One region of the Mesorhizobium sp. AD1-1 genome, then DNA from elsewhere that is predicted to be linked to it. Evidence: riboswitches for the same ligand, from Rfam matches in the RefSeq annotation. Region 1 holds a riboswitch; the other holds the start of a gene.
The links. Region 1 has a riboswitch for S-adenosylmethionine ahead of metX (homoserine O-acetyltransferase MetX). Riboswitches for the same ligand answer to the same signal wherever they lie in the genome.
Positions count from the first base shown of each region.

Region 1 (8,893 bases):
GGCACGCGGGTGAAGAGCCTTCGTGGCCAGGCGATCGAAATCCGCAACCTTGACCTGTCGTCGGGGACGGCGCGCATCACCGTTTCGGGACCGCTCTCGGTCGATGCCGAGGGCCTGGTCAACGCCGACCTGATGATCAGGTTGAAGGACCCGAAAGCGGTGGCGGCCATCCTCGGCACCGCCATACCCGAGCAGAAAAGCCAGATCGAGCAGGGTTTTTCTGCCCTGGCGGTGCTCGGCAACGAACCGTCCATGCCGCTGAAGGTGGTCAGGGGCAAGGCCTCGCTCGGCTTCATTCCGCTGGGCAAGATCAAGCCGGTCGAATAGCTCAGCCATGGCAAAACCCGTGAAGCTGCTGAGCGTTGGCGCTTTGACGCTGGACACCATCCTGCGCGTCGAGACGCTGCCCATACATCAGGGCAAGTTCATGGCCTCCGACGGCGTCCAGATCGCCTCGGGCATGGCCACCAGCGCCGCCTGCGCTGCCTATCGCCTGGGCGCCGAAGTATCGCTGTGGGCGAGTGCCGGCGACGATGCCGTCGCCGACCAGCTCATCGCCGGCATAGAGGCCGAAGGCGTCGATTGCACCTTCGTGCGGCGCGTCAGAGGTGCCCGCTCGGCGCTGGCCTCCATCCTGGTCGACGCGCATGGCGAGCGCATCATCGTGCCGTTCTATGACAGGCTTGCCCAGGCCGATCCCGACGTCCTGCCGGTCGCCGACCTCATGGCATTCGATGCCGTTCTGGTCGATGTCCGCTGGCCGGGTGCGGCGGCACTCGCCCTGAAGGCGGCGCGCGCCATCGGCCGTCCGGCGATCCTCGATGCCGACACCGCGCCGCTGGAGGTCCTTGAGCAGTTGTTGCCGCTCGCTACGCACATCATCGCTTCGGAGCCGGCAGCGCGCATCGTCTGCGGCCAGGCGCTCGATCCGAAAACGGCTTGCGCCGATCTCGCCAGCCGCAGCGACGCTTTTGTCGCAGTGACAGGCGGCGCGGCGGGCAGTTGGTGGCACGACCGTCGCGCTGGCTGCGTGCGCCATGTCGCGGCGCCGAAAATCAAGGCGGTCGACACGCTCGCCGCCGGCGATGTTTTTCACGGCGCCTTCGCCGTCGGGCTGGCGGAAGCCATGCCGGTCGAGCAGGCTTTGCGGTTTGCCAGTGCGGCCGCGGCGCTCAAATGCCTGCGCTTCGGCGGCAGGCTTGGCGCGCCGAACCGAGCCGAGACGCTGGCCATGGTTGCGCAGACCTGGCCTGCCTGAGACAGACCTAGCCCTTCGCGGGGTGCTCGACCGCCTGACGGCCGAAATCGGGAACGTCGATGTCCTGGCCGGCTTCGATGATCGAGCGGCGCACGGCGCGGGTGCGGGTGAACAGGTCGAAGAGTTTTTCGCCGTCGCCCCAGCGGATTGCGCGCTGCAGCGACGCCAGATCTTCCGAGAACCGCGCCAGCATTTCGAGGATGGCGTCCTTGTTGTGCAGGCAGACATCCCGCCACATGGTCGGATCGGAGGCGGCAAGGCGGGTGAAGTCGCGGAAGCCGGAAGCCGAATATTTGATCACTTCGGATTTGGTCACCGACTGCAGATCATCGGCGGTGCCGACGATGTTGTAGGCGATGATGTGCGGCAGATGCGAGACGATGGCCAGCGTCATATCGTGATGCTGGGGATCCATCGTGTCGATGTTGGCGCCGCAGCGCCGCCAGAACTCCGACAGCCTCTCCAGCGCGTCCGGGTCGGTGTCGGGCAGCGGCGTGAAGATGCACCAGCGATTGTCGAACAGGTCGGCGAAACCGGCGTCGGGGCCGGATTTTTCTGTGCCCGCCAGCGGGTGGCCGGGAATGAAATGGACACCTTCAGGCACATAAGGCTGCATTTGCGCAATGACAGACGCCTTGGTCGAGCCGACATCGGTGAGGATCGCGCCCGGCTTCAGCGCCGACGCGATTTCCTCGGCAACCGCGCCGGACGAGCCGACCGGCACCGAAATGATGACCAGGTCGGCATCGCGGACAGCTTCTCTCGCATCGGTGCTATAGCTATCGCCCAGCCCAAGCTCCTCAGCCCGCGCCAGCGTCGCCGCACTGCGCGTTGATATGGCCACGTGACGGCCCAGCCCCTCGCGGCGGATGACGCGGGCCAGCGACGAGCCGATCAGGCCGATGCCGACCAGCGCGATCTTTTCAAACATCGGTGATGTCATGGTTTCTAGCTTTTCAGGAATGTCGTGAGAGCGGCGACAACGCCGCGATTGGCCTCTTCGGTACCGACGGTCATGCGCAGCGCGTTGGGAAAGCCATAGCCCGAAACGCGCCGCAATATATAGCCGCGCGCCGTCAGATAGTCGTCCGCCGCCGCTGCCGAATGTTTCTGGTCCTCGGGAAAATGAATGAGGATGAAATTGCCGACGCTGGGCGTCACCCGCAACCCAAGCTTTGTGAATTCCTCACTCAGCCAGGCCAGCCAGGTCTCGTTGTGCGCCACGCTGCGCTCGACATGGGCGCGATCGCGAATGGCGGCGATGCCGGCCTCGATCGCCGTCGCATTGACGTTGAAGGGGCCGCGTACGCGGTTGATGGCGTCGACGATGTGCATCGGCGCATACATCCAGCCGATCCGCGCCCCGCCAAGGCCGATCTTGGAGAAGGTCCGGGTCATCACCACGTTCTCTGCGCTGCCGACCAGTTCGATGCCGGCCTCATAGTCGTTGCGGCGGACATATTCGGCATAGGCCGCGTCGAGCACCAGAAGCACGTTCTTCGGCAGTGCGGCATGCAGACGCCGCACCTCCTGGAATGGCACATAGGTGCCGGTCGGATTGTTGGGATTGGCGAGGAACACGATCTTGGTGAGCGGCGTGACGGCGGCCAGGATGGCGTCGATATCGGCGCGCTCGTCTGTTTCCTTGATCGTCACCGGAACGGCGCCCGCCGACTGGATGTAGATCTTGTAGACCATGAAGGCGTGCTCGGTGATGACGGCCTCGTCGCCGGGCGCCAGATAGGTCTGCGCCAGCAGGCCGAGGATCTCGTCGGAGCCGTTGGAGCAGATGATGTTCTGCGGGTTGAGGCCATGCACCTCGGCGATCGCTTCGCGCAGCCGCCTGGCGGTGCCGTCGGGATAGATGTCGAGCTTGCCGGCAATCTCGCGCGCGGCTTCGATCGCCTTCGGCGAGGGCCCGAGCGGGTTCTCGTTGGAGGACAGCTTGTGGACCTTGGCGACGCCGGCAGGCGCCGTGCTCTTGCCCGGCACATAGGCGTCTATGTCCATGATGCCCGCGCGCGGGGTTGGACGTGCCTGGTCCGGTGTCTGGCTCATGTCGCAAAATCCGTCGAGAACGCTTCCTGAGGGAAGCCGCAGCGGAAATACAAGCCGTGGCCTGCAATGTCGAGAGGCGACAGCCTCCCGCCCAAGGCAGGCCGTTGACGCCGGCGCGCCACAGCCCTAGAAGGGGAGCGAACTTCCGTGGTGATTTGGCCGGTCGGCTTGCAGCCACGTTAAACAACTTGCTAAAGGGCCGTTTGCATCCTGTAACCGGCTTTGCGACCGCAATGCCGGTTTTTTGTTGTCCGCGCCGGCCGGACACCCGTATCGGCATCGACTTTCGACGAGTGCGATGCGTGGGCTCAAAGTGTGAGATGGATGTCATGGCCGTTCTGCGTGCCCGCAAAACCAACAACGAGGTCGACCAACCGTCGAGCCCGGTTTTGCGTTTTGGATCCGACAAGCCGCTCAAGCTGGACGCCGGTACGCTGCTGTCACCGTTCCAGATCGCCTACCAGACCTATGGCACGCTGAACGATGCCCGCTCCAACGCCATCCTCGTCTGCCATGCGCTGACCGGAGACCAGCACGTCGCCAGCACCAATCCGGTGACCGGCAAGCCTGGCTGGTGGGAAGTGCTGATCGGCCCCGGCAAGATCATCGACACCAATCGTTTCTTCGTCATCTGCTCCAACGTCATCGGCGGTTGCCTTGGCTCCACCGGCCCGGCCTCGACCAATCCCGCCACCGGCAAGCCCTATGGGCTTGACCTGCCGATCATCACCATCCGCGACATGGTGCGGGCACAGCAGATGCTGATCGACCATTTCGGCATCGAGAAACTATTCTGCGTGCTCGGCGGCTCGATGGGCGGCATGCAGGTGCTGGAATGGGCGTCGAGCTATCCGGAGCGCGTCTTCTCGGCACTGCCGATCGCCACCGGCGCGCGCCATTCCTCGCAGAACATCGCCTTTCATGAGGTTGGCCGGCAGGCTGTCATGGCCGATCCGGACTGGCATGGCGGCAAATATTTCGAGCACGGCAAACGCCCGGAAAAGGGCTTGGCGGTAGCGCGCATGGCCGCCCACATCACTTACCTGTCGGAAGCCGCCCTGCACCGCAAGTTCGGCCGCAATCTGCAGGATCGCGAAGCGCTGACCTTCGGCTTCGACGCCGACTTCCAGATCGAAAGCTATCTTCGGCACCAGGGCATGACCTTCGTCGATCGCTTCGACGCCAATTCCTACCTCTACATGACGCGGTCGATGGACTATTTCGACCTCGCCGCAGACCATGGCGGCCGGTTGGCCGATGCCTTCGCCGGCACGAAAACCCGCTTCTGCCTGGTGTCGTTCACCTCGGATTGGCTGTTCCCGACCGAGGAGAGCCGCTCGATCGTGCATGCGCTCAACGCCGCCGGCGCATCGGTATCCTTCGTCGAGATCGAGACCGACCGAGGCCACGACGCATTCCTGCTCGACGAGCCGGAACTGTTTGCCGCGATAAACGGCTTCATCGGCTCGGCGGCCCGGGCGAGAGGGCTGAGCGCATGATCTCGAAAAATTGCAGGCTTTTCCGATCGGGATCACGCGCCAGGCGGGAGGCGAAGCCATGAGCGTCAACCGCGACCAGCGCGTCGACCTCGAAGTCGTCGCCAACCTCATCCCGCCACAGTCGCGCGTGCTCGATGTCGGCTCGGGCGACGGCTCGCTGCTCGAACTGCTACAGGACACCAAGCAGGTCGACGGTCGTGGACTCGAGCTGTCGCAGCGCGGCGTCAACGAATGTGTGGCGCGCGGCCTCTCGGTCATCCAGGGCGACGCTGACAAGGATCTCGAATTCTATCCCGACAAGGGCTTTGACTTCGTCGTCCTGTCGCAGACGCTGCAGGCCACCCGCAACCCGAAGCTGGTGCTCGACGAACTGCTCAGGATCGGCAACCGCGCCATCGTCTCCTTCCCCAATTTCGGCCATTGGCGTGTGCGCCTGTCGCTGTTCCTCAACGGCCGCATGCCGGTGACCAAGGACCTGCCCTATTCCTGGTACGACACGCCCAACATCCACTTCTGCACCATCCGCGATTTCGTCAATCTGTGCGACGAACTCGGCGCGACAGTCGAGAAGGCAACCGCCCTCGACGCCGCCGGCCAGAAGATCGGCCTGTCGATGCCGTGGTGGTTCTGGAACTTCTTCGGCCAGCAGGCAGTGTTCTTGCTGAAACGGTAATTTCCGCACCGATCAAAGACCCGACTCGCCAAGCAACAGTGTGTTTGCCGCCGAGCAAAGTCGCCCTGTATGACGATCGCGAACCAGTGTAAATTGGCGTCGACTGTTTGACAGCGGGCTAGTGTGGCTATAGCCACACTGACGGCTCGGGGGGGCAAAAATGGTCGAAGAACGCGCAACCTTTTCACTCGTCGTCGAAATGGAGAATGCAAAATCGATCGACTGGGACGAGATCGGCGTTGGGATGAAGGCCTTGGCTCGGGAACTCTCATCGGTTTCAGCAACCGGTTCAGCGCGACCAAGGATCGTCATCTCTCACGGCGGAGCAGAGTCGGACAAAGAGGCGTTGCGTCGTGAGATTTCGAATGAGGCCCCGCAGCTCGGTCAGGTTGCCGAACTCGTCTTCACAGCTTTCCCTGGTGGCCGATATTACGACCTGAAGAACAACGGTATGCTGGCATCGGACGGAGATATCGTCATCTTTCTGGATTCCGACGTGGTCGCGGAACCAGGGTGGCTATCAGGACTGCTTGAACCCTTTGAAAACTCTGAAGTTATCTGCGCAAACGGATATACATACCTTTCATACGACGACTTCTTTTCAAGAACCTTTGCGTTGATCTGGTTTTTCCCGATGGCCCGTGGTGACGGGCGATTTGCCTCGAAGCGAGCGATCAACGCCAACAATGTAGCGTTTCGACGCGAGTGGATCCTCAGCCATCCTTTTCCAAAACATAACGGCTTCAAGGTTTCCTGCACTTTGCTGATGCGCGAACTGCTGCGGGAGGGCCACAAAATTCATAATGTCAACGCACGCGTTTATCACTATTCGCCGCGGGGCTGGCGGTTCTTTTACTGGCGCGCCCTGGTTACAGGTCGCGACGCCGACCGGAAGTTCGTTGCGCTCAATTCGCCGAGCCGCACGCGACGGATAGTCAAGTCCTTCAGCCGGTGGCTCACCATGTCATGGCGCACGACACGACGGATCGTAGGCCATGCCCGGGAAACCGGGATGCCGCTTTGGCAGGTTCCCTTTTCTCTGATTGTCGGTCAGGCATTTTATGGTTTGGCGTTTTGGGGCCAGTTCAGTTTCGCAACTGGCATGGTTCGCGACAAAATCGAAACGGTGCCAGACTATGTTGGGCATAGCTAGACGCTGTACCGCCATTCCTTGAACCGCAGTTCAGCGTCCAATTGATCCTTGATCCGGCGATTGCTCCAGAACATCCGTGGCCTTGTGCGGATGTTCGACGCCGTCGACGAACACCACATCGGCCTCCGAATTGTCCGTGCGCAGCGCCAGTATCGCTTGGTAGGCCGGCGAATTGTACCAGCCATGCACATGCTGCCTGTCGGGAAATTCTATGATGATCAGATGGCCAGGCCAGTCGTTCTCGATCGCCTCCACATCGCCGCCATGGACCAGAAAACGGCCGCCGAAAGGTTCCAGCGTGGCATCTATCCTATGCAGATATTCGACGATCTGCGGACCCATTGTGGCTTGGCGCATATGGGCGACGGCGTAAGCGGCCATGACTGAACTCCCTTGTCATCGAAGCCGAGTTGCCGGCCTCTGCATGGGCAATCTGACCAAAGGCCGAGCGCTAAGCGATTACGTCTGAGGTAATGAGATGTATGCTATCTGTCATGATGGGTTGCTTCCATGGTGATTCGTAATGCTATGTGCGGCGGTGCTGTTGCAATTGGAACGCTAAGAGCGGGGATTCGTTGTCTCGCCTGGATTGAGTACCGGCACGGTGGGTGACAGGGGCAGTCGTTTTTTATAGCGTCGCGCCGACTGTGATGTGGTGTAGAGAAAGGGAAGTCCAATCCATTCGACCGTTCTGAAAATCGAAAAGTCCTGGACAGACGCGCAACCCTGCGCAGGAAACAGCTGACAGACATGGCCGGGATCGATCCAGTACCTCTCATCACGGTCATTACGCCGACCCACAACCGACGCGAAACAGTGTTGCGCGCCGTGGAAAGCGTATTCTCCCAGAGCATGTCGAGGTTTGAGCACATTGTCGTCGACGATGGTTCGACCGATGGGACCGAAGCGGCGCTGGCCCGCATCCAGGACCCGCGGCTGATCTATGTCGGGGCGAAATGGCGAGGCGCCAACGCCGCCAGGAATGCCGGCATCGAGCGGGCGCGGGCACCGTTGGTGACGTTCCTCGATTCCGACGACATCTACTTGCCGCACCGGCTTGAACGAACCCTGACCTGGTTCGATGAAAATCCTGCACTGCAAGTGCTGATCAGTTCGTTCGTGTCCCTGAAGGGCAATCGCATCACAAACTGCGCCAACCCAGAGGCATTCGTGAGCCCCGCAATGCTTGAGCGGACGCTGGTTGGGCAGACCATCTTCATCGCCGGCTCCGCGATCACTGCTCGCCGTGAAGCCTTGCTGGCCATCGGCGGCTACGACAGCGACATCACCCGCATGCAGGATCGCGAATTGCTGCTGCGCCTTGCCCGGCGCTTCGGCGCGCAACTGTCCGAGGACCTCGACTGGACGAAATACAATTCGGAGAACTCGATTTCCGGCCGCCGTGACGGCTATGTCGAGGCCTATGCGAACTTGATGGGCAAACATCCTCATATTGCCCACGCCTACCCGCACATTCCGCCTTACATGATCTCGCGGCAGCTCATCGCCGATATCCTGCGAGGCAGGATACCGGAGGCATTCCAGGGCTATATGGCCAACCGATCGTCGAAAGCGCTTGGCTACTCGCTGCCGGAATTGATGCAAGGCTATGTCCATGGCCGACGCTGGCGCCGCGATCTCTCCAACGAGTTTCGCAACCAATGTGGCGCCCGGCTCGCCTGAACCCAGAGCAACTCCAGGAAAATCGTGGAACGGTTTTCCCTCCGGATTGCGTGAACCGCACTATCGAGAGCTCAGCGGTCAAGTTCGGGAAAATACGGATCCGATAAAAACCGCCTGTCCCGTTCGCCCTGCAGGCAGTCTATCGGCTTGGCCGCGTCGACGGGGGTGATTCTCGCCTTGTCCCGAATGCCGCTCACTTCGAGGATCAGCTTGCGCCGGATGGCTGTCGAAAACTCCGCGGCGGCATAGATGGGCAGCACGAAGGAACCGGGCCCGCCGGTCACGCACTGCGCGTAATACTGGTCGAGATGGCTGAAGGTGGGCGACGGGCTGATCAGGATCGGCAGGCCGTTGACGACGATGCCTTTGGCAGTCGCCGCATCACGCGTCGCGGTGACTGGCGGCCCGATATTGTTCGGTCCGTCGCCCGAAATGTCGATGACGCTACGTTCGCCCTGGAAAGACGTGCGGTCGAAAAGCTCGGCACCGAAGGCCAGCGCGCCGGAAATCGAAGTGCCGCGAAAGCTGCGGAACGGGCGCGCCGCGACCTCGTCGGCAAAGCTGTTGGC
Region 1 covers NZ_JAIUGP010000005.1:184,819-193,711, reverse strand. Annotated here, with positions in the region: gene LB519_RS12530 (DUF2125 domain-containing protein) at 1-327, shown strand, start outside; gene LB519_RS12525 (sugar kinase) at 335-1,258, shown strand; gene LB519_RS12520 (prephenate/arogenate dehydrogenase family protein) at 1,266-2,201, opposite strand; gene hisC (histidinol-phosphate transaminase) at 2,207-3,316, opposite strand; SAM riboswitch at 3,454-3,531, shown strand; gene metX (homoserine O-acetyltransferase MetX) at 3,646-4,815, shown strand; gene metW (methionine biosynthesis protein MetW) at 4,874-5,488, shown strand; gene LB519_RS12500 (glycosyltransferase family 2 protein) at 5,649-6,641, shown strand; gene LB519_RS12495 (DUF1330 domain-containing protein) at 6,672-7,022, opposite strand; gene LB519_RS12490 (glycosyltransferase family 2 protein) at 7,392-8,324, shown strand; gene LB519_RS12485 (DUF1194 domain-containing protein) at 8,396-8,893, opposite strand, start outside.

Region 2 (8,893 bases), on a different contig from region 1:
GCGCTCCTCGGTGATGCTCATCGAGGCGATGATGGCGTCGAATTTCTTGGCCTGCAAAGCGGGAATGATGCCGTCCCAGTCCTGGGTAACGATCTCGCATTCGACCTTCATCTGCGCGCACAGGGCATTGGCGATGTCGATGTCGAAGCCTTCGACCTTGCCGTCGGCGGTGATGGTGTTGAACGGCGGATAGGCACCCTCGGTGCCGATCTTGATTTTCTCCGCCGCCTGCACCGACGGAGAGCCGGCCAGCATTGCCAGCATGGCAGCGCCCGCCGCCGATATGACCCATTTCGAAAATCGCATTTTCTTGGTTCCCCTTGAACGCCGCCAGCTTGACGGGCGGCAAGGCAGCCAAGCATGGCGAGCCGGTACAGGCAAGTATTTTGCCTTGGGGCAATGAGGGTCAGCGCGCGGCGCGGAAATGCTTGGACAGCTTCAGGCCCTGCGCCTGGTAGTTGGAGCCGAGATCGGTGCCGTAGAGCGCCTGCGGCCGCTTCAGCATATGCTCGTAGACCAGCCGGCCGACGATCTGGCCGTGGTCGAGGATGAACGGCACTTCATGGCTGCGCACTTCCAGCACCGCCCGGCTGCCGGTGCCGCCGGATGCGGAATGGCCGAAGCCCGGATCGAAGAAGCCGGCATAATGGACGCGGAATTCGCCGACCAGCGGATCGAAGGGCGTCATCTCGGCGGCGTAGAGCGGCGGCACATGCACCGCCTCCTGGCTGACGAGGATGTAGAATTCATCGGGGTCGAGCACCAATTCGCCGGCGCCGCTCTTGTGGATCGGTTCCCAGAAGTCGACGACTTCCTGGGCCGCGCGCTTGTCGACATCGACGAGGCCGGTGTGATGCTTGCCGCGATAGCCGACCAAGCCGCTTTGATCGCCGTTGAGGTCGATCGACAGCGCGATGCCGCCGCCGGAAATGTTCGGCGGCTCGGTGGCGACAAGCATCTGCGTGCGATGCAGGTCGTGCAACTCGGCTTCGGAGAGCAGCGCATTGCCGGTGCGGAAACGGATCTGCGACAGGCGCGACCCGGTGCGGACGACGATCGGGAAGGTGCGCGGGCTGACTTCCAGAAAGAGCGGGCCATGATAGCCGGCCGCGATCTTGTCGAACTCGTGGCCGCGATCGGTCATGACGCGGGTGAAGATGTCGAGCCGCCCGGTCGAACTCTTCGGATTGGCCGAGGCTGAAATGTCCGCCGGCAGCGCCAGGCTTTCAAGCAGGGGCACGATGTAGACGCAGCCGGTCTCCAGCACCGCGCCCTCGGCCAGATTGATCTCGTGCAGCTGCAGCCGGTCGAGCTTTTCCGAGACCTTGTGATTGGGGCCGGGCAGGAAGGAGGCGCGCACCCGCCAGGCCTTGTCGCCGAGCCTGAGATCGAGGCTGGCCGGCTGGATCTGGTCGGTGTCGAGCGCACGCGCCGACTTCAGCGCGCCGGACTGGAACAGCGCCGATATGTCCTGGTCGGGAAGAATGCCTGTCTGCCGCAAGGCTCCACTCCTGCTTGGTACAAACCTCTTAATGAAGCCGGCAATTGACGCAAGCGCGGTGCGGGTCTAAAGGGTCGTTATCCCGTGGTGATTTGGCCGGTCGGCTTGCAGCCACGTTAAACAAGTCGCTAAAGGACCGTCGGGCCGCAAGGCCGTATGGACCGGTTGCGACTTTCGCGGCCGGTTTTTTTGTGTCTGGAAGAAAAGCGATGAGCACCAAGAAGCGCAACTGGAAGCCTCAGACGGCACTCGTGCACAGCGGAACGCTGCGTTCCGGTTTCGGCGAAACGTCAGAAGCGATCTATCTCACCCAAGGCTATGTCTACGAAACGGCGCAAGCCGCCGAAGCCCGTTTCAAGGGCGAAGAGCCGGGTTTCATCTATTCGCGCTACGCCAATCCGACCGTCGACATGTTCGAGAAGCGCATGTGCGCGCTGGAAGGTGCGGAAGACGCGCGCGCCACCGCGTCGGGCATGGCCGCGGTGACGGCCGCCCTTCTGTGCAGCGCCAAGGCCGGCGACCATATCGTGGCGGCGCGTGCGCTGTTCGGCTCCTGCCGCTGGGTGGTCGAGACGCTGGCGCCGAGATACGGCATCGAGGCGACGCTGGTCGACGGCACCGACATCGCCAACTGGGAAAAGGCGGTCAAGCCGAACACCAAGCTGTTCTTCCTGGAAAGCCCGACCAATCCGACGCTGGAAGTGGTCGATATCGCCGCTGTCGCTTCGCTTGCCAATTCGATCGGCGCCAGGCTGATCGTCGACAATGTCTTCGCCACGCCCCTGCAGCAGAAGCCCTTGCAGCTCGGCGCCCATATCGTCGTCTATTCGGCGACCAAGCACATAGACGGCCAGGGGCGCTGCCTCGGCGGCGTCATCCTGTCGGACAAGAAGTGGATCGACGAGAACCTGCACGATTATTTCCGCCATACCGGCCCAAGCCTTTCGCCTTTCAACGCCTGGACGCTGCTGAAGGGCCTGGAAACGCTGCCGCTGCGCGTACGCCAGCAGACGGAAAGTGCCGGCCGGATCGCGGATTTTCTGGCCGAACGGCCGGAAATCGCGCGCGTCATCTATCCCGGCCGCGCCGACCATCCGCAGGCCGACATCGTCAAGAAGCAGATGTCGGGCGGCTCGACGCTGATCTGCCTGGACGTCAAGGGCGGCAAGCAGGCGGCCTTCGCCTTGCAGAACGCGCTCGACATCGTCCTGATCTCCAACAATCTCGGTGACGCCAAGAGCCTGATCACCCACCCGGCGACGACGACGCACAAGAATCTCAGCGACGAGGCGCGCGCCGAGCTCGGCATCGGGCCGGGCACGCTCAGGCTGTCGGTTGGCCTGGAGGATGCCGACGATCTGCTCGAGGACATCGCGCAGGCGCTGAAGGCCAGGTAGGAGGCCTTCAGGCGCCGGACGGCGTCTCTTCCAGCTCGGCCGTCTTGGTGCCGATGGTCATCGCATTGCCGCGCCAGTCGACGGCGCCGCCGAGCCAACCGCGCCCCCACATCGCCGGCAGGATCAGGTCGCGCGCCATGATCGCGGCGACCATGCGTGGCGACAGGTACCAGCCCTTGGACCAGGCCAGGGCGCACTCCGGAAGATAGAAGGCCGCCAGCACGGCAAGGGCGGTTGCCCAGAGGCTGAAACCGGCGCTTGCCGCCGCAAGAAACGCAAGCACCAGCGGCACCACGGCGCCGGTCAGGATTTCGGGTGCGAAGAACAGCGGGAAAGTGACGCGGCGCAGGCGCGCCCAACGGGCCTGACGCGACCAGATCTCGTCAAACGAGCGCCGGCCAAGCGGCTGCTCGAAGGGGGCGGCGACGAGATTGACGCGCAGGCCGAGACTGTTCACCAGCTTGGTCGCAGCGGCATCCTCGGCGATCTCGGCGGCCAGCGCGCGGATGCCGCCATTGGCGTCGAGCATCGGCTTGTTCCAGAGCATGCTCTTGCCCTGGGCAAAGCCGAGGCCGAGCGCCTCGCCGGCATACTGCCAGCGCGCCTGCAGCGTGTTGAGGAAAGCGCATTCGACCTCGGCCCAAAAGCCGGCCGGCCGCGAGCCGATCGGCGTCGAGCAGACAAGGCCGGTGCCGGGCCGCCAGGCAGCCATCAGGTGCTGGATGTAGTCCCTCGGCATCAGCACGTTGGAATCGGCCAGGACGACCCAGTCGTGCCGCGCCGCTTCCCAGCCCTTGACGCAATTGTTGAGTTTCGGATTGGCGCTGATGCGGTCGTCGCCGACAAGCAGCCGGGCCGGCACTTTCGGAAACCGGACGATCGTCCTGTTTATCAATTTGACCACCGGATCGTCGGCATGGGCGACGCAGAAAATCAGCTCATAGCGCGGCCAGTCGAGCGAGAAGGCGCGCTCCAGCGTCTCCTGCGTGAACGGCTCGACGCCGCGCGACGGCACGACGATCGACACCGGCCGCGGCTTGCCGGCCGGCGGCGCAATGGTGCGACGCCGTCTCAGACGCGACGCGGCGAGCACGATGCTGGCGAGATTCGAGAGGATGAGGACGGTTGAAAGCGTGGCGGCTATGAGAGTGAGTTGCATCGAGATCCGGTCACTCCAGGAAAACCGGTCCGCAAGATGGCCGGTTTCAACAGTTCAGCAGAGCGCCCGAGTCGCGCGTCACCAGTCCGCGCACACCATCATTGTCATATGTCACTTAAATGACATTCTTTGTCGGCACCTGCCCGCGAGGTCGGCCAGAGGAGGCTTCGATCGGTTGACCTAACCGCACGGAGCGCCGAAAGTTCCGCTGGAACCGTTTTTTGGAGCCGCTTATGTATAGCGCCGTCACGCGCAACATCGAAGTGCAGGTCAGGCCGTTCTATCTGGAGGACCGTTCGGATCCCTCTGAGAACCGCTATGTCTGGGGCTATCAGATAACGATCGACAATCAGTCGGACGATTTCGTGCAGCTTCTGTCGCGCTATTGGCACATCACCGACGGCACCGGCCGGGTCGAGGAAGTGCGCGGCCCCGGCGTGGTCGGCGACCAGCCCGAACTCAATCCCGGCGACAGTTACCAGTACACGTCCGGTTGCCCGCTCTCGACACCGTCCGGCATCATGGTCGGGCATTACACGATGCGCAACAAGCGGGGCGAGACGTTCGACATCGCCATTCCGGCGTTTTCGCTGGACTTGCCGGGGACGCGGCGGACGGTGAATTGATTTCGCCTCACCGGCCGCGGAGCGACCGGTGAGGCGTGGTTTCTACTCTACTGGGCCGCGAATTCCGCCGGGTCGAAATCATATTGCTTCGAACAGAATTCGCAGGCGACGTGGATGCCGCCGTCTTCGGTGCTGTCCTTGATCTCCTGGGCGGAAAAACCCTCGAGGATGCCGCGGATCTTGTCCCTGGAGCACGAGCACTGGTCGGCGACCGGAACGCCGCCGAAGACGCGCACGCCATGCTCGTGGAACAGCCTGTAGAGCAGCCGCTCGGCGCCGATCGTCGGGTCGATGAGTTCGGTCGGCTCGATGGTGCCGAGCAGAGCCAGCAACTCCTGCCAGGAATTGTCGACCGGATCGTGGATCTCCTCACGCGGATCGCCATCGCCGCCCGGCAGGTCCGGGACGCGCATGCGCTCGGGCGACTGCGGCAGGAACTGCGCCAGGATACCGCCGGCGCGCCATTGCTCGCGGGCGCCGCCGGGACCGGGCGTCAAAAGCTTGGCCACCGACAGCCTGATATCCGTCGGGATCTGCTCCGACTGACGGAAATAGGTGCGTGCCGCGTCTTCCAGGGTCTCGCCATCGAGCTGGACGATACCCTGATAGCGCTGCGTATGGGCGCCCTGGTCGATGGTCAGCGCCAGCACGCCACTGCCGAGCAGCGTCTGCTGGGAGGTTTCGCCCGCCGCGACCAGCGCTTCCAGCCGGTCGGCATCGAAACGCGCATAGGCGCGCAGCGCCGAGGGCGTGGAAAAATCCGCAACCAGCATGTCGACGGGTCCGTCGGTGCGGGTCTGCAGGATGAACTTGCCCTCGAACTTCAGCGAAGTGCCGAGCAGCACGGTCAGCACACAGGCCTCCGCCAGCAGGCGGGCGACCGGCTCGGGATAATCGTGGCGGCTGAGGATGGCGTCCAGCATCGGCCCGAGTTGGACCGTGCGGCCGCGCACGTCGAGAGGGCCGACCTCGAATGGCACGACGTGATCGTCGCCGGCATAGCCGAATTCGCCGAGTTTGGGGTGATGTTCAGTCACTTGATAGGTTTCCAACATGACAAAGCTCCAGGGCGCGGCGATGCCGCCCTCCGGGGCGCATGCGTCGAAACGCGCTTGATTTGCGTGATGCGGCGCAAATAGGCATCACACGCCCGCAGATCAAGCTCCCAGGGATCAAGCGCCCAGACACTTCAAGCGCCTAGACACCAGGCAAGCACGGCCTTCTGGGCATGGAGCCGGTTCTCGGCTTCGTCGAAGACCACCGAATGCGGTCCGTCGATAACCTCGTCTGTCACTTCCTCGCCGCGATGCGCCGGCAGGCAATGCATGAACAGCGCGTCCGGCTTGGCTCTCGCCATCAGCTTGGCATTGACCTGGTAGGGCGAGAACACATTGTGGCCGCGGGCGCGATGCTCCTGGCCCATCGACACCCAGCAATCGGTGACGATGCAGTCGGCCTGGTCGACGGCTTCCTCGGGCGAGCGGGTGAAGTGCAGCTTGCCGCCATGCGCCTGCGACCAATCGATATGCTTCTGCGCCGGCTCGCTGCCTTCGGGAACGGCGACGTTGAGGTTGAAGCGGAACCGGGCCGAGGCCTCGAGCAGGGAATGCAGCACATTGTTGCCGTCGCCGGTCCAGGCGATGGTCTTGCCGGCTACCGGACCGCGATGTTCCTCGAAGGTCATGATATCGGCCATCAGCTGGCAGGGATGGGTATCGTCGGTCAGTCCGTTGATCACCGGCACGGTGGCGTTCTCGGTCAATTCCAGCAGCCGCTCATGCGAGGTGGTGCGGATCATGATCGCATCGACATAGCGCGACAGCACCTTGGCGGTGTCGGCGATGGTCTCGGAACGGCCGAGCTGCATCTCGGTGCCGGTCAGCATGATGGTCTCGCCGCCGAGCTGCCGCATGCCGACGTCGAAGGAGACGCGCGTGCGCGTCGACGGCTTGTCGAAGATCATCGCCAGCACCTTGCCTTCGAGCGGTTTGGTGCGCTCGCCGGCCTTGAGCCGCGCCTTTCGCACCACCGCGTCGTCCAGCATCAAGCGCAGGTCGCCTTCGGAAACGGTGGAAAGATCGGTGAAATGGCGAACTGACATCAGCAATGATTCCGGGATTACTTCGCCGCGGCGGAAGCGATCGCCTCCGCCAGGCCCTTGGCGCCGGCGCGGATGCGGTTGAGCGCGTCATGGATCTCGGCGTCGGTGACGGTGAGCGGCGGCAACAGGCGAATGACGTTGTCGCCGGCCGGAACCGTCAACAGGTGCTGGTCGCGCAAGGCCATGTTCACCTTGGTGTTGGGCATGGCGCATTTGAGGCCGAGCATCAGCCCGGCACCCCTGATGTCCTCGATGATTTCGGGAAACTCGTCGGCGACCGACGCCAGACCCTGCTTCATCAGCAGCGCCTTGCGCTGGACATCTTCGAGGAAGCCGTCTTCCAGCACGACATCGAGCACGGCGTTGCCGACCGCCATGGCAAGCGGGTTGCCGCCGAACGTGGTGCCATGCACGCCGGCGGTCATGCCGACCGCCGCTTCATCCGTGGCAAGGCAGGCGCCCATCGGGAAGCCGCCGCCGATACCCTTGGCAATCGCCATGATGTCGGGCGTTACACCCGACCATTCATGTGCGAACAGCTTGCCGGTGCGGCCGATGCCGCACTGGACCTCGTCGTAGATCAACAGCAGGCCGTGCTGCTCGCACAATTGCCTGAGCCGCTTCAGCGACTGCGTCGGCACCGGGCGGATACCGCCCTCGCCCTGCACCGGCTCGATCAGGATCGCGGCCGTCTCCGGCGTGATCGCCTTTTCGGCGGCGTCAATGTCGTCGAAGCCAACCTGGTCGAAACCTTCGACCTTGGGGCCGAAGCCCTCGAGATACTTGTACTGGCCGCCAGCCGCGATGGTCGCCAGCGTGCGGCCATGGAAGGCGCCTTCGAAGGTGATGATGCGGAAGCGCTCGGGATGGCCTTTGACGAAATGGTAGCGCCGCGCCGTCTTGATCGCGCATTCCAGCGCCTCGGCGCCGGAATTGGTGAAGAACACCTTGTCGGCGAAGGTGGCGTCGGCCAGCCGTTCGCCAAGCCGGCTCTGCCCGGGGATCTCGTAGAGGTTGGAGACATGCCACAGCTTGGCTGCCTGCTCGGTGAGTGCGGCGACCAGGTGCGGATGGCTGTGGCCCAGCGAATTGACGGCGATGCCGCCGGCGAAATCGAGATATCGCTCGCCCTTGTCGGTAATCAGCCATGTGCCTTCCCCGTGGTCAAAGGCCAGGGGTGCGCGAGCAAAGGTCTCGTAAAGCGCCGAACCGCTCATTATATGCGTCTCCGGTACCGGAAAATCAAAAAAGCCGCCAAAGCGGCGGCCTGTGCGGCTTATCCTGTTTTTCGGCCATGAAGTCAACGAAAACGTCGCGTAGTGGCGCGCGGCAAGCCCCCCGACGGGACGCCGGCTCATAAGCGACCGGGCAAGTTGGGGAAAACCGAAAAAACCGATTCGTGTTGCACTTGGGACTCTTGTCACCGAGTCAGCGCATAGAGTAGTTGTAGTCGAGAAATAACTAGATTTCGTGCGGCGGACCTAATCACCAGATATATGTGGTGTCTGCCCTGGCAAATGTTGCCGGGTCGGGAGAAGGATTCCGATTGCCGCACGCTTAGAGGAGCGCGGTCTCATGAACTGGACTGACGAGCGGGTAGAACTCTTGAGAAAACTGTGGTCGGAGGGTCTGAGCGCAAGCCAGATTGCTGCGCAGCTTGGAGGGGTCAGCCGCAATGCGGTCATCGGGAAGGTGCATCGGCTGAAACTGTCGGGCCGCGGTCGCTCGACCGCCACGCCGACACGCCAGAAGAAGGCAGCGCAAGGATCGACTGTCCAGAAATCGGTATCACGCGCCGCAACCACGGCACGCCATGTCACGACATCGGTCGGCGCCACTGCTTTGCAGACGCAGTTCGACGCCGAACCCGTGGCACGCCATTACATCCGCCCGGTCGAAAATGTCGTGCTGCCGATCTCGCGGCATCTGCAGCTGGTCGAGCTGACCGAGCGGACCTGCAAATGGCCGAACGGCGATCCGCTTTCAGAGGACTTCCATTTCTGCGGCAACGATGCCGCCGAAACCGGTCCCTACTGCAAGTACCACGCCCGCGTGGCATTCCAGCCGGCATCGGAGCGGCGGCGGAGCAGGTAGATAAGGGAATAGGGG
Region 2 covers NZ_JAIUGP010000001.1:625,859-634,751, reverse strand. Annotated here, with positions in the region: gene LB519_RS02920 (ABC transporter substrate-binding protein) at 1-306, opposite strand, end outside; gene LB519_RS02915 (2'-deoxycytidine 5'-triphosphate deaminase) at 407-1,501, opposite strand; SAM riboswitch at 1,576-1,653, shown strand; gene LB519_RS02910 (O-succinylhomoserine sulfhydrylase) at 1,711-2,898, shown strand; gene LB519_RS02905 (ceramide glucosyltransferase) at 2,906-4,057, opposite strand; gene apaG (Co2+/Mg2+ efflux protein ApaG) at 4,291-4,683, shown strand; gene LB519_RS02895 (Hsp33 family molecular chaperone) at 4,731-5,738, opposite strand; gene argF (ornithine carbamoyltransferase) at 5,873-6,784, opposite strand; gene LB519_RS02885 (aspartate aminotransferase family protein) at 6,802-8,001, opposite strand; gene LB519_RS02880 (GcrA family cell cycle regulator) at 8,360-8,878, shown strand.
Region 2: linked by a shared signal. The riboswitch ahead of LB519_RS02910 (O-succinylhomoserine sulfhydrylase) and the one ahead of metX (homoserine O-acetyltransferase MetX) in region 1 are both predicted to bind S-adenosylmethionine.